DNA from 2 places in the Bacillus sp. C28GYM-DRY-1 genome. Region 2 is predicted to be linked to the other one. Evidence: riboswitches for the same ligand, from Rfam matches in the RefSeq annotation. Region 2 holds a riboswitch; the other holds the start of a gene.
What was found. Region 2 has a riboswitch for cyclic di-AMP ahead of ktrA (potassium uptake protein KtrA). Riboswitches for the same ligand answer to the same signal wherever they lie in the genome.
Positions count from the first base shown of each region.

Region 1 (8,084 bases), on a different contig from region 2:
AAGACTTGGCGTTTCCGTTGTTCCGTCCGCAATCGCTCTGCCTCCGCCGATTAACACTTCAATGCCGACAACCATCATAATAAAAGACGCAACAAGAGACGAAATCGTTTCAGCCCGATAATGGCCATATGGATGATCGCTGTCAGCCGGCCTTTGGGAAATACGCAATCCAATTAGCACAGCAATTGACGCAACAATATCTGTTCCATTATTTAACCCGTCTGCTCTCAGCGCTTCGGAATGATATAGAATTCCGATTACAAGCTTCACAACAGCAAGGATGACATATGCCAAAATATTGAGGAGCGCCCCTTTTTCTCCTTTTTTCAGATTTTCTGTCCGCACCATTGAATACCAGCCTCCATTCTATTACATAGTATGGTTCAAAACATAAAAAATAGAGCGGAAACATTCATAAGAGGCACATTTCGACAGCAAATTATTGCCCGGGGAATTTTTGTCGATCTGTTGAAAGTTTGCCAACTTGCCAATGAATAGGACTGTTTTCACCTTTACAGGCTAATGTGGACATTGTATACTAAGGTTAATTGATAATGATTATCAATATCGTTTGATTGGAGGTTGGTGACACAATGACACCTCAGTCTGCAGAAATCAGAAAAAAACAGCTCATTCATCTGTTCATACAGAATGGTATATACAAAAAGTCAAAGCATCATTTGTATGAATTGTCGCTAACGGAGTTAGAAAGTGAATACAAACATATCAGGAGGGCGCCGGAGCATGCCGAAGCGTAAAGCAAAAACCTACCAACAACTGATCCAGGAAAACAAAGAGGCGATTATGGGGAATCCAAAGCTGATGAACGTCATTTATGACAGAATCGACCGCAAGCATCAAAAAAATCTGCAAGAGCAAAGCAATACATAAAAAGAGCCCGGAAGGCTCTTTTTTCATGACTCAAACGCTTCCGCGGCCAGCTTTTGGATCACCGCGTCATCCATCGGCGGGTTGTGGAGACCGGCGCGCACATCACGGTAATAGCGCTGAAGCGGGTTGGTTCGTTCAAGGCTTTTGGCGCCGACAATTCTCATCGCTTTATCGACAACAGACAGCGCAGCATTTGTGACGATATGCTTCGCCGCGCCAAGCTCGCTTCTCAAGCGAGGACGGCGCTCCGGATCGTCGTACAATTGAGCGGTATGGAAAAGAACATGTCTGGCATTGAGCAATTCAAGCTCCATTTCGCCTGTTCGTTGCTGTACGGCTGGGACATCCTTAATCGGTCCCTTCAAACTATTTGGGGAATACTCAGATGCAAATTGCACCGCATAGTCTCGCGCCGCTTGAGCAATGCCAAGATAAATCGCCGGAATGTGAAGCAGCCAGCCATTCGGCTTAGCTCCCCGAGGCCCTTGAAGTAATTCAACCAGTTTCTGCTCATCAAGCGTTACCTCATTCAGTACAAGGTCATGGCTTCCAGTCGCCCGCATCGCCATCATATCCCACGTTTCTTCAATCGACAAACCGGGATCATCTTTATGAATGAGAAACACGCCTGTAGTTTGTTTCTCCTCAATCCATGCTGTCACTAGAAAATAATCCAGTGCTTGTGACATCGTCGTAAAGGTTTTTCTGCCGTTCACTGTCCATTTGCCATCCTTTTTCACGGCGTTTGTACCGGGACGCCCTCCTCTTGTCGGGCTCCCTGTTTTCGCTTCTGTCGCCGCCCTGTTGATGACGGCTCCGTTTTGAACTTCTTTTGCAATATACGCAAATACGTCTTTATCCCAGCTGTTGCCTTCTCCAAGCTCTCCGATTACGCTCAAATGCCAGCCGATGCTTAGTGCTGCAGGAGCATCTCCCCGTGCCAGCCGTTCTTGAAACAGGAGCATATCGTATACAGAAATGCCTCCCCCTCCATGGGATGCCGGCAATGTTAATGCCGTATACCCAGCATTACGCAGTTTTTGTATTTTTTCTGCTGGAAAACGTCCCTGTTCGTCATCTTCAGCTGCTGTTTGCTGAAACTCATCCGCAATCCGGCCAATTTTCTCCATCCATTGCCGCTGTTGATCGTTTTGTATAAATAATGACATCCGGCAGACCCCCAAGTTTCAATTCCGATAAATTTAATATGTATTATAGATTTCCTGCCATTATTCCGCAACTGTTAACCTTTTGTCCGGTATAGAAAAACACGCCGTTCCCCTAAGGGAACAGCGCGATTACACAGGATTTGCATCCCGGTCTTGTTTCATGCCGAGATAAATCAGCATATATGTCAGGTAACCCATTGTCATCACCAGGCCGCCAAAGAAAAAGCTCGAAAAAATCGGCTCTTCAAACGCAGTCACTGCCGCAAGCACAATCCAGCTGGCATACAGGTAGATGATAAAATAACGAATGCCCGTCTTCATTTTATATATCATGTACAGCCCCACGAGAGAAAACAATCCAAGCGCGAGTCTGAAATAAACAAGATGTTCAAACTGAAACATGAATGACACAAATGAGAATCCAAGCAGCAATACAATCGGTAAAGCGGTAATAAAGTTCCTCAATCGAGACACCTCCGTCAGTACCTTTAGTATAAACCAAATTATCAAATGATATTGATTTACGTGAGCTTTTTCACAAAAATGTCATTCCTTTCCTTTACACCCGGACATCCCGTTTACAGAAGCACCACCAGCCAACGGCGATGAAGAATATGGCATGTATGATGATAATCCCTACTGAAAATAATGGTGTCATGCCGGAGAACAAAGCTGTCGCTCCGCTACTATATTGTGTAAAGTCAGTATTGGCAAAAAGCAAAAAGCTGCCCCATTTGTTTTCAAAGAGCTTCATGAGCTGGACAAGTGTACTCGCTCCGTATAAAACGACAAAAGAAACGACAACTGCTACCGCGCTGTTGCGGAACAGTGAAGAACAAAGCAGCCCGAATAATCCCATCATTACGGATTCAAGCCAATTTGAGCCGATCAGCGCCAAGGTGTTGATCAGCAATGTCTTTGATTCCGCGCTCACGGATGTGCCGAAAAAGACGAGACCGAATAATAATGCCAAGATGTAGTATGCCAAATACAAATAAAAGCTGACCATCACGACTGTGATTAATTTTGACCAAAAAACCTTTTGCCGTTTAACAGGACGGATGAGCAAAAATTTGATCGTCTTTTTATCAAATTCCATCGAAACAATTGTCGCTGCAATCACGATCGTTAAGGCCTGCAGCAGGATGTTCAGGCTCGGTGTATACGATAAATAGCCGATGAAGTTTTCATCCGTTCCGGCACTGATGACTATCCGTTTAATAATCAAGGCCATGAAAAATTGAAAGACCGCCATCAGGATAAGAGATACTAACGTTACCTTCCGATTAAAAAGTTTCATATGTTCATTCCAAATTAATTTAGACAAGCTCTTCTCCCTCCTCTTGATGAGCAGTTGTTGCTTTTATGAATTCATCTTCAAGTGATTGCGTATAAGGCATAATGGAAAAGACATTCAGATCTTGTCCGACAAGTGAACGGTTCAGCTCCGGAATGTTTTCTTTTGCTACCTCAACAACAATCGCCCCGTCTTGCCGCTCTGCCTGATATTGATTGCCTGCCAGCCAATTGAGCGCTTTTTCTTCCGGCTGCACTTCAATGATCGCTTTTTCTGTCTTTTGATCTGTTCCATGTAAGCTGACTTCCGCTTTAATCTCGCCTTTTTGAATGATGATGACACGGTTACACAGATCTTCAACCTCCCGCAACAAGTGAGTGGCGAACAGGACTGCTGTTCCTTCCTTTTCTGCGAGCTCCTTAATATGATCGCGAAAATCCTTCATGCCGGCAGGATCAAGACCATTTGTCGGTTCATCTAAAATAAGAAGCTTCGGCCGGTGAAGAATCGCCTGTGCAATACCAAGACGCTGGCGCATGCCGAGGGAATAGGATTTCACCTTATCATGAATCGCCGATGTCAGCCCTACACGTTCCACTACTTCATCAAGCCGTTCATCCGCTATTTTTTTGTGCATATTCGCAAAGTGCTTAAGGTTTTCCCATCCTGTCAGGTACGGATAGAACTCAGGATTTTCGACGATCGCTCCAACCGCTCCCATCGCTTTTTCAAACTCTGTATCATGCTGAAAACCACTGATTGTCACACTTCCGCTGTTTTGTTTTAACAGCCCGACGATGATACGGATGAGTGTCGTTTTTCCGGAACCATTCGGACCGAGCAGGCCGATGATTTCGCCCTCCATGATGTCCATGCTGATTTGTTTTAAGATTTGTGTAGACCCAATCTTTTTATCGAGGCCTTCAATATGTAAAATCGGCTCAGCCATAAAGCCTTCCTCCTTTTTCGACAAAAAATAAACAGTGCCCAAAAATTAGGCACTGTTTGTATTATAGCATTTGTTGCTTCCAAATGTTTGGTTAAACCGATAGAGTCGGCGCTTGCTCAGGCTGTTTGTTCTTTTCTGTTTCTGTAATAATGACGGCACATGCCGCATCTCCTGTTGTATTCACCACTGTCCGGAGCATATCTAACAGGCGGTCAATTCCAAGAATTAATCCGATTCCCTCGACAGGCAAGCCGACAGATTGAAGCACCATGGCGAGCATAATTAAGCCGACTCCAGGAACACCCGCGGTGCCGACACTTGCTAACACTGCCGTCAGTATCACCATCAGCAGCTGAGTGAATGTCAGATCATGCCCGAATACCTGCGCAATGAAGACGGTGGCTACCCCTTGCATGATGGCTGTTCCGTCCATATTAATTGTAGCACCGAGCGGCTGAACGAAGCTGCTGATCGGCTCAGGCACTTTTAATTTTCTCTGTGCCACATCCATGGATACCGGCAGGGTCGCATTGCTGCTGGAAGTACTGAATGCAACGACCATCACCTCTGAGAAATTTTTAAAGAACGTAATCGGGTTTCTTCTGGCTATAAGCGCAACCGTAGACCCGTAGGTAACGACCGCATGTATCAGTAGCGCAAGGGTTACCACAATCATGTACAAGCCCATCGCTTTCATTGCACTGAACCCTTGGCTTCCAATAGCTGTCGCAATCAGACCGAATGTACCATACGGAGCGAACTTCATTACAAGGTTCACCAGGTACATCATCAATTCATTTCCTTGTTGAACCACCTTGAGAAGCATATCCGCTTTTTTTCCGAGCATTGTAATCCCAAGCCCTACAAAAATGGCAAAAGCGATAATTTGCAGCATATTTCCTTCCGTCATCGCTTGAACAGGGTTGGCCGGAATAATGTTTAACAGGGTGTCCGCAATACTTGGCGCTTTTTCAGCAGTAAATTCGGCAGACGATGTATCATACGTTCCAAACTCTCCCGGTTTGATGACAAGAGCTAAAATCATGGCAATGGTAATCGCCACTGCTGTCGTAACGAGAAAATAAGAAACCGATTTAACACCGATTCTACCAAGCTTCTTAGGGTCGCCCAGCCCGGCTACTCCCAATGTTAGTGAGAAAAAGACAATCGGAACGACAAGCATTTTAATGAGGTTTAAAAAGATGGTGCCAAGCGGCCCGAATATAAATTTATTTAAATTTTCAAATAATTCAGGTGATGTTACGTTAAGAATAATTCCCGTTATCGCACCTAGCACCAATGCAATGATTATCTTTGTAGCCAGTTTCATCCGCATTCCTCCCTTTTTTGAAAAAAAGCCCGCGAGAGACTCCCGTGGGCTTTGGCTGTATCTTCAAACCACAGGACTCTCTCTTCACGCTGATGAGGTTAGCTGACGGGTTCGGACGAAGAGATGTCCGTTTTTCAGATGAAAAATTAACCCCAAAAGATTGGGTCCCCCACTCCTTAAGAAAGGATTTAGCGTGTGGCTTACTATTGTATGATTTATTTTATTTATACAGAAAAGATCCAATTTTGTAAACTATTTTTTGTTACTTTTTTCTTGGAATCTTTTAGGTCCTTCTTCCTTGTTGGTGACATCAAGAATATCTAGGAGAAACACAAAAATCGGAATCCCGATGATTAAACCCCAAATGCCAAAAAAGTGCTCAGAGAAAATGAGTACTGTGAAGGTGAAAAAGATCGGCAGCTCCGTTTTCGCAGACATCAGCTTCGGATTTAAGAAATACGTTTCGATCGCATGTATGGCGAATATGACAAGCACCATGTAAAGCACATACATTCCGCCGCCAGTGCTGTACGCGATAATACTGAGCGGGATCAGAGAAATGACGACGCCTGCTACAGGGATCAATCCAAGGAAGAACACCATAATAGAAAGCCCAAACAGCTGCGGAAAATGCATAATCCAAAGCGCGATCAGCGTCAGAATACAGTTGACGAGCGCAATGATGAATTGAGCCTCAAGCACCTTGCCGAACGTTCTTGCAAATTTGCTTCCGAAAAAAGCAATTTCCTCATAAAAGACCCTTAGTTTGCTTGTTTTAAATTTCGCCATGAACTCAGTAAGCCGCTTTTTCTCAAATAAGAAAAACATGCTGAGAATGAGCGCCATTACGATCTGCAAGCCGAATGTGCTGATATCGGCCAGATACGTATACACCACATTGAAACCCTCTTTGACATATGAACTGATATTAATATCTCCGAAAACACTTGTGATCTCGTCAAAGAAAGGGATGGTGTCAGGGTGATACGCGATATGTTTAATCTGCTTAACCAGCTGCTGAATCTGCGCCGCGACGACCGGATAAAAAACAAATCCCCCGACTGTAAGCAGCACAGCCAGCAACATGTACAGAAACGTAATGACAACCCGCTGGCTCACGCGGTAGAACCGGCTTACGAACCGCCGTACGACAAGCTCCAAACGATCCATTAGAAACGTGAAAATGAAGGTAAGCAATATCAAATTGATCATGCTCTTAAATAGATATAACACACCAGTTAACACGACAAAGACGGAGAAACGCCTTACTCCCGGGTGCTGAAAAAATTTAACTAAAGCGGCCATTTATACACTCCTGTTAGGACAAACGTCCTTCATTCAATATAGTATCCATTTTTAAATTATATAACAAAAAAATGCTGAGGTCTCTGTCCTCACCTTAATTATACTTAAACAATTAAAAAAAAACGGCCCCATGAAGGGTCCGTTTTTTTAGACTGCGGTTTTCATTTTTTTCAAGCCTTCAACAGCCTCTATGCTTTTTGCTTCATCGAATTCATTTTCGCTTTTTGCAACAATGATCGTGGCGATTCCGTTTCCGATCAGGTTCACAATCGCTCTTCCTTCACTCATGAAACGATCGACCCCAAGCAGGAGTGCAAGGCCCTCCAGCGGAATGACCTGAAGCGCAGACAGTGTTGAGGCAAGGACGATAAAGCCGCTTCCCGTCACACCTGCCGCTCCCTTCGATGTCAGCATCAGAACGAGGATAATTGTAATTTGCTGGCCGATGCTGAGGTCTACTCCAAACACCTGTGCCAGAAAGACGGTCGCCATTGATAAGTAAATGGATGTGCCATCGAGGTTGAACGAATAGCCCGTCGGAATAACAAGCCCGACAACGGATTTAGAACAGCCGTAGCGCTCCATTTTATCCATCATACGCGGAAGCACCGATTCTGATGAGCTTGTGCCAAGCACGATCAGAAGCTCATCTTTAATGAACCGGAGGTAATTCCACAGGCTGAATCCGTAAAGCTTGCAGATGAGATTTAAAACAACAAACACGAACAGGAACATCGTAATATAAACAGACATCATTAAGCTTGCCAGGGGCTTGATGGAATCAAGACCGAAGTGCCCGATCGTATACGCCATCGCCCCGAAAGCCCCGATTGGCGCTGCACGCATGATATAGCCGATGATTTTGAAAAAAACGTGAGAAATCTTGTCGAAGAAATCAATGACGCTTTTCCCTTTTTCACCTAATGCCGCGAGACCGACTCCGAAAAGAATAGAAAAGAATAAGACTTGCAAAATGTCCCCTTTTGCGAAGGCATCAACCATGTTGGACGGAACAATGTGTGTGACAAATTCAACCCAGTCGATTCCCTGACCGCCATTTTGCGTGTATTGTGATACATCTCCCTTTTCAAGCTTGCTGTAATCAAGGCCTGCTCCCGGCTTCATGATATTGACGACAAATAA
Region 1 covers NZ_JAUMKF010000013.1:12,681-20,764, reverse strand. The annotation lists gene Q3W56_RS13480 (cation diffusion facilitator family transporter) at 1-348, opposite strand, end outside; gene Q3W56_RS13475 (Fur-regulated basic protein FbpA) at 594-758, shown strand; gene fbpB (Fur-regulated basic protein FbpB) at 712-891, shown strand; gene Q3W56_RS13465 (acyl-CoA dehydrogenase family protein) at 915-2,060, opposite strand; gene Q3W56_RS13460 (hypothetical protein) at 2,190-2,525, opposite strand; gene Q3W56_RS13455 (ABC transporter permease) at 2,620-3,387, opposite strand; gene Q3W56_RS13450 (ABC transporter ATP-binding protein) at 3,380-4,306, opposite strand; gene Q3W56_RS13445 (dicarboxylate/amino acid:cation symporter) at 4,398-5,636, opposite strand; cyclic di-AMP (ydaO/yuaA leader) riboswitch at 5,710-5,840, opposite strand; gene Q3W56_RS13440 (AI-2E family transporter) at 5,889-6,941, opposite strand; gene dctP (C4-dicarboxylate transporter DctP) at 7,089-8,084, opposite strand, start outside.
Region 1: another riboswitch for cyclic di-AMP. It lies ahead of Q3W56_RS13445 (dicarboxylate/amino acid:cation symporter); the one in region 2 lies ahead of ktrA (potassium uptake protein KtrA).

Region 2 (8,084 bases):
CTGACTGCTGACTTTGAGATGGTGCCGCCTATCCCTTCAATGACCACTTCACCAAACCCATCAACAGGAACAGCTGTAATGACTTTACCGACTCTTCCTCTTAGATCGTCTTCTTTATAAACCAATGATTCTTCTGCAGATGATAATGGTACCAGTACAAAGGTGTGAAGCAATACCACCAGCATGATCGAAAGAATACAAGATAAAAGGGCGATCAACAGGCTCGACAGGGGCAATATGAGCTCGCCTATATATCCGCCGGCTGAAAAACATGTAAAAAATGCGAGCATCAATGTCGGATTAAGAAAAGGAATGCCTTCTGACAGTCCTGCAAATACATCTCCGAAAAACAGAAATAACAGCGTAAGGCTGCCCGCAATAATAAGCGTGTAAAGATAAATTGTGTGTATAGGAACGCCAAATAACTCCAATTTCCTCATCCTTTCTTCATCAATGCATTGATGAACGGCCGCCGTTACCATTTATACGAGATACAGCAGAAAAGGTTTCAAAATTTTAAGATAAATAACCTATTTTTAAATGCTTGATAAATGATAATTGCTTATATATATGGTAATGTCATTTTAGGAGGAGATATGATGAGTATCTTTAATGAAGCCAGATTAGAAACGTGGAACGAAGTGAAAGGACTTTCTGACGAAAAGCTGAATCAAAAGCCCTCTGCTGGGGAATGGAGCATACGGGAAGTGCTTGACCATCTAAAAAAAATCGATATGGCTGCACAAAAAATGCTGAAGGAACGTGTAAAGGAAGCTCCTGTTAAAGAAGTTGAAGAAAAAAACCTTGAGGTAGCACAGGGTAGAAATAATAAACGGAAAGCTCCGAGTCATCTTGAGCCTGAACATGATTTCATTTCAGGAAGCCAAATGAAACGCGAACTTGATGTTGTGAGAGAGCAACTGACTGCTGCAATTGCCTCTCTGAAAGAAGAAGATTTTGAAAGAGTGCTTCCTCATCCTGTGTTTCAAGAGTTGACTGTGAAACAGTGGATCGATTTTATCGGCCACCATGAAAAACGGCACCTCAGCCAGATTAAAGAAATTAAAGAGAAAATAGAAAGGGCCTGATTTGATCAGACCCTTTCTGCTTTTCGTGGTTTGGCTTTCCGCTGATAGGAATGAACTACTATTTCATTACCTGCGTAAACAGCTCCGGGCCTCTCAACAATGCAGACAATCCCTCTTATGCCCAGTGCGTGGCGGACAAAAGCCGGTGCCAGCTTCGGCTTGTCCGGATAATAAGACTGAATGACTTCTCCCGGCTGAATACACGGATCATTTTCTCCCTCACACAGCAAAGCGGCTCCGCTTGGAAAAATGAGCCGGCTTCCTTCTTTTAATGAAGTAAGATCGGGTATGCCGCTGACTGCCACATTCGCCCCGAGCCATTCCGGCAAAATGCTCGGCACTCCTATTTTTAAAGCAATTTCATCACATTCCTCTATTGAAACAATAGAAATTTGTCTTCGGTTGAAAATTTCAGTCCCTCTTGAAAACATCGGTTCTCTGGCCCCCGCTTTTTTGGTCAGGCCAAAATGCAAGTCGCCGGGGATGCCGCCATAATCAAAATCAAGCTTGTCCATTTGCTTTGTTATGAAGCTTTCTGTATCTGCGATATATACGCCTTCCGCTTTTGCGGCCATACGCTTCCACATCAGCAGCACCTTCCTTCTTCTCTAAAATTTCCATCTATGCTTCATTATCCAGAAAAATCCCGCTCTGTAAAGGAGCGGGACATGTAGTTATACCGTTTTAGGTGTAAGGTTAAAGCAGCGCTTGTAGATCCAATTATATGCTTTTTCATTTAAATCTCTAGGGTTTCCAAAGGTTTGCGGATCTTTCATCGCTTCTTTTGACAAACGTTCGATCATATCAGGTGATACTCCCTGCTCTTCTAAAGTCGGTACTTCTAAGTCTTCGACCAGGTCATACATCCAATTGACAGATGCTTTCGCAGCTTCTTCTGTTGTCATATTGCTTGTATCAATACCGAACGCTTTCGCAATACGTGCAAATTTCTCAGGGTAGCCCTTCCAGTTGTACTCCATGACAGGACCCATCATCGCAGCCACACATTGACCGTGAGCAACTGGGATAATACCGCCAAGCGTTTGGCTCATCGCATGAGCCGCGCCCGCTGATTCACTGCCGTAAGAGAGACCTGCAAGCATCGCAGCCTGCGCCATTCCATATCTTGCTTCCAGATCCTCTCCGTCAGCAAATGCTCTTTTAATATAATGAGCGGCGTATTCAATCGCCATCAAGGCAACTGCATCCGTGATTGGCTGCGCAAATTTCATTGTATAGCACTCAATGGCATGAGCAAGCGCATCAATTCCCGTCATGGCTGTTACATGCGGAGGCATTGAAATATGAAGTTCAGGATCAATGATGGTCAGGTGCGCTGCAATCAGTGGACCGCCCGTGTTGAATTTAAATTCTCTTTCTTCATCTGTGATAACTGCCCATTGAGTTACTTCTGATCCAGTTCCAGCCGTTGTCGGAATTGTCGTAAGCGGAGGAATACGGTTTTCCAGCGGTTTTTTCCCATCTGCCGCTTCATAATCCAGCACGCTTCCTTCGTGAGTGGCTTCTACTCCGATTGCTTTTGCAGTATCCATGGAGCTTCCGCCTCCGACTGCCACCAAACCATTACAGTTCTCTTTTCTGTAAAGCTCAGAACCTTCATTCACCAGACGGACAGGCGGGTTTGGCTCTACTTTATTAAAGAGCACCACTTCAATGCCTGCATCTTTAAGTGATTCGATAACAGGATCTACGACGCCGGCTTTATAAATTCCTGGGTCTGTGACAAGGAGTGCCTTTGAAACGCCAAGAGAAGCAACTTCTTCACCCGTATTTTTGACGGCTCCGATTCCGTGCTTAATCACAGTCGGAATTTCAAATGTGTGGAATTTGTGCATGCTTTCTATCTTCATATTTAATGTCATCATTAACTCCCCCTCTTATGAATTGAACCAATTAACCGCTGCCGGTTTTGTATTGCGATATACATGTTTGACTTCCGTGTATTCTTCAAGACCTATTTTTCCAAGCTCTCGTCCGAACCCGGATTGCTTATAGCCACCCCATGGCGCCTGTGCAAAGTACGGATGGAAATCGTTAATCCAAACTGTTCCCATTCTCAAGCGGGATGCTACGCGTTCGCACTTTTCAATATCTTTAGACCATACCGCTCCGGCCAAGCCATAGATGGTATCATTCGCAAGCGCGATGACCTCTTCTTCAGAGCTGAAGGTTTCGACTGTCAATACAGGACCGAAAACCTCTTCCTGAACAATTCTCATATCAGATTTACAGTTTGAAAAAATAGTAGGTTCATAGAAAAAGCCATTTTGAAGCGCAGGGTCTTCGGGGCGTTTGCCGCCTGTCTCAAGCTTCGCGCCTTCTTCTATTCCGATCTTTACATATTTTTCTACCTTTGCCCTGTGCTCTGCAGAAATAAGCGGGCCGCTTTCTGTCTCTTCGTGAAAACCATTTCCGAGTTTTATGCGTTTTGCCCGTTTGACAAGCTCTGTTAAAAATTGATCGTGAATGGCATCTTCAACAAGCAAGCGGGAACCGGCGGAGCATACTTGGCCGGCATGGAAAAATACAGCGTTTAATGCCTGATCGACAGCAACTTCTAGATCTGCATCCTTGAAAACGATATTTGGATTCTTTCCGCCAAGTTCAAGCGCAATTTTTTTGACGTTTCCGCTTGCGGCCCGCATGATTTTTTTGCCTGTTTCGACTCCACCCGTAAACGAAATCAAATCGACGTCTTTGTTTACGGCAAGCTCGTCGCCCACTGTGGCTCCCGGCCCAAGCACAAGATTTGCGACACCTTCGGGAACACCGGCCTCTTCCATTAGCTTGAAGACTTTGATTGTCGTTAGCGGTGTAATCTCACTCGGCTTCATGACGATCGTATTTCCTGCAGCCAATGCAGGCGCGATTTTCCAGCTCGCCTGCAGGAGCGGGTAATTCCACGGAGTAATCTGGCCGCAAACCCCAATTGGCTCTCTGATAATTTTGCTTTCTGAATCAGGGACCGGAGATGAAATGATCTCTCCGCCATCTTTATCTGCCAATCCGGCGTAATATTGAAAAACATTGGCAATATCGTCCATATCCGCCTTGCTTTCTTCGAGTGTTTTTCCCGTATCAAGCGATTCAAGCTCAGCCAGCTCATCAAGGTCGCGTCTGATTAATTCCGCAATTTTCAGAACAATCTTCCCGCGTTCAAGCCCGGATAGAGATGACCATTCTCCTTTGTCAAATGCTCTTCGCGCGGCTGAAATTGCCTTGATGGCGTCCTCTCGCCCTCCTTCGCTTACGGTTGCAATTTCTTCTTGATTAAATGGATTGATAATGCTGCGGATCTGCTCTTCTTCGGCACTGATCCATTCTCCGTCAATATATAATGTTTGACTCATATAAGCCTCCTTGACGTAAATAAAGTTTGTTAAATAAAAATTTAATGTTTTTAACAATCTTAATCTAACATACGAATTTTAAACTGTCAAAGCCCCATTTTGATTTTCTTTTTGACATTTCTTTATGTTTCGTTAAGATAAAGAACATAAAGAAATAACTTAACGAATTTAATTTTCTAATGGAAAAGAGGGTCAGTATGGATGAAAATCCAGAATTTGCAGCTATAGAACAGGCTCGGGATCTTGTTATCGACTCCATTGCTGAAACGATGGATCTTTACGGTATTACCCGCAGTGTCGGGATTTTATATGGCACGATGTATATGAGGGATGAGATGACACTTGACGAAATGCGTGAGGAATTGCAAATGAGCAAGCCAAGCATGAGCACAGGCGTCAAAAAGCTCCAGGACTTAAATGTAGTGAAAAAAACATTTCACCGGGGCATCCGCAAGCATACCTTTGTGGCTGAAAAAGATTTCTTCAAATTTTTCACAAATTTCTTTCCGCCTAAATGGGAACGCGAAGTGCAGGTAAATGTAGCAGCTATTGAAGAGGCTCAAGCTGATTTACAAGAGGTTATAAACAAGGAAGGTCTCAATGAGGACATCAAAAATGAAGCACTACAGTTATACGAGCAGCTTGAAAGCTCTAAAGCTTACTATGATTGGCTCAAACGACTTGCTGAATCGGTGCAGAGCGGGGACATTTTTACATTTATACCGATTGAAACAAATTAAAACAGAAAACGTCCGGGAAACCGGGCGTTTTTTGTTCATTTATTTGCAATTACTTAAATATTTAAAAAATATAGGCCGGACAACCCATTTACTTCGTAAATATTTGGTGGTAATTTTTATATAGATAAAATTTACATTAGGCCAATCATAGGGGGTGAAAAGCGGACAGGCCTCTGTACATAATATAACTTTTTTTAGGGGGAATTTTGTTATGAAACGCAAACTATTATCTTCTCTAGCAATCAGTGCATTGAGTCTCGGATTACTCGTTTCTGCACCTACTGCTTCTTTCGCGGCTGAATCTAAATCAACTTCTGAGCCTACTATGAGCATAAAATCATCAGCCTCATTGTTTGCAACAATCACAGGGGCCAGCAAAACGGAATGGTCTTTCTCAGATATCGAATTGACGTACCGTCCAAATACGCTCCTCAGCCTTGGCGTCATGGAATTTACATTGCCAAGCGGATTTACTGCAAATACGAAAGACACGTTGAACGGTAATGCCTTGCGTGAAACACAGATCCTAAATAACGGGAAAACAGTAAGAATCCCTCTGGCGCTTGATTTATTAGGAGCTGGCGAATTCAAATTAAAATTGAATAACAAAACTCTTCCTGCCGCTGGCACATATACTTTCCGTGCGGAGAATAAATCATTGAGCATCGGAAATAAATTTTATGCAGAAGCCAGCATTGACGTTGCTAAACGCAGCACCCCTCCAACTCAGCCATGCGGCTGCAAGTAATCTAAAAGACCGGTTAACGCCGGTCTTTTTTGCGTTTTGACCTCCCCTTTTTCCTCTATTTCCAGTTATCTTTTTTCTAGTTTAAAATTTAAATTGACAAACTCTAGAAACAGGAGTAAATTCTTGAGTGTTCAATTTCATACAGTCTCTTTTTCCGCTTAATCAAATACGAACGGGGGAACCAACGATTGGCTGTTTTTGTAACAGCTTTGGGGTGAATCTTACTACGTAAGAGGGGGTACTCTGAATCCCTAATCCGACAGCTAACCTCGTAGGCGTTTACAGAGAGGAGGTCTATTAGCGACCATTCTTCGAAATGGTCTTTTTTGCTTCAAAAAGCGTTAATTTTACTAAGGGAGTTATGAACATTGGGAAGAATAAAAAACAAGCAATTTGCCGTGATCGGACTGGGCAGGTTTGGCGGAAGCATTTGCAAAGAGCTGCACAGAATGGGGCATGAGGTCCTTGCGGTTGACATCAACGAAGAAAAGGTAAATGCATACGCTTCTTACGCAACTCATGCGGTGATCGCCAACGCCACTGAAGAAAACGAATTGCTATCGTTAGGAATACGCAATTTTGAATATGTGATCGTTGCAATCGGAGCGAATATTCAAGCGAGTACCCTGACTACCCTATTATTAAAGGAGTTTGACATCCCAAATATTTGGGTGAAGGCTCAAAACCATTATCATCATAAGGTGCTTGAAAAAATCGGCGCTGACCGCATTATTCATCCTGAAAAGGATATGGGCGTCAAGATCGCACAAAGCCTTTCTGATGAGAACGTTTTAAATTACATTGATTTATCTGATGATTACAGTATTGTCGAGCTGCTGGCAACACATAAGCTTGATTCAAAATCAATTATTGATCTGAATGTAAGAGCAAAGTACGGCTGTACAATCCTTGCCATTAAACATCATGGAGATATCCGTCTTTCCCCCGCACCTGAAGACGTCATTCACGAACAGGATTGCCTGGTGATCATGGGGCACAAAAAGGATATTAAACGTTTTGAAAACGAAGGGATGTAGACTTAGGTGACACTTCAAAAGGATAAAGTGATCAAATGGGTTCGTTTTACACCGCCTCAAGTGCTGGCAATTGGTTTTTTTCTCACCATTATCATCGGGGCTGTGCTGTTAAAGCTTCCGATTTCTACAATGAAGCCATTGTCATGGATAGATGCCCTTTTTACTGCAGCTTCCGCAACAACCGTTACAGGACTTGCAGTTGTCGATACAGGTACAGAATTTACACTTTTCGGGCAAACTGTCATCATGGGGCTGATTCAGATCGGCGGGCTTGGATTTATGACTTTTGCTGTTTTGATTGTCATGATATTAGGAAAAAAAATCGGATTAAAAGAACGAATGCTGGTTCAGGAAGCCTTAAATCAGCCGACAATCGGCGGTGTCATAGGTCTTGTCAAAGTCCTGTTTCTGTTTTCCATCAGTATTGAGTTGATAGCAGCACTCATCTTATCCATCAGGCTTGTGCCCCAGTATGGCTGGGCATCCGGCTTGTTTGCCAGTCTGTTTCACTCAATATCTGCTTTTAACAATGCCGGGTTTTCGTTGTGGCCGGATAATTTGATGAGCTACGTTGGGGATCCTACAGTTAACCTAGTGATTACTCTCTTATTTATCACAGGAGGGATTGGATTTACCGTTCTGTTTGACATTATGAAAAATCGGCGATTTAAAGCCTTTTCTCTACACACGAAAATCATGCTGACAGGAACCCTGATTCTGAATGCGGTCGCTATGCTTGTGATCTTTATTTTAGAGTACAGCAATCCCGGCACGCTCGGCCATCTGCATATAGGAGATAAACTATGGGCTTCCTATTTTCAAGCTGTGACGCCAAGAACCGCGGGCTTCAATTCTCTAGATATTGGAAGTATGAGAGAAGGAACGATTGTATTTACTTTATTATTAATGTTTATCGGTGCAGGCAGCGCTTCAACGGCGAGCGGCATTAAGCTGACTACATTCATCGTGATTTTAATGTCTGTAACTGCTTATTTGCGAGGTAAAAAAGAAACGGTTATTTTCCGCCGCTCCATCAAATATCCGATTATCATTAAAGCTTTAGCTGTGAGCGTCACCGGTTTGTTCATTGTGTTTTTAGG
Region 2 covers NZ_JAUMKF010000036.1:3,603-11,686, forward strand. The annotation lists gene Q3W56_RS20105 (NfeD family protein) at 1-431, opposite strand, end outside; gene Q3W56_RS20110 (DinB family protein) at 600-1,088, shown strand; gene Q3W56_RS20115 (MOSC domain-containing protein) at 1,094-1,675, opposite strand; gene gbsB (choline dehydrogenase) at 1,763-2,971, opposite strand; gene betB (betaine-aldehyde dehydrogenase) at 2,987-4,459, opposite strand; gene cudC (transcriptional regulator GbsR) at 4,657-5,199, shown strand; gene bslA (biofilm surface layer hydrophobin BslA) at 5,411-5,947, shown strand; cyclic di-AMP (ydaO/yuaA leader) riboswitch at 6,093-6,241, shown strand; gene ktrA (potassium uptake protein KtrA) at 6,316-6,984, shown strand; gene ktrB (Ktr system potassium transporter KtrB) at 6,991-8,084, shown strand, end outside.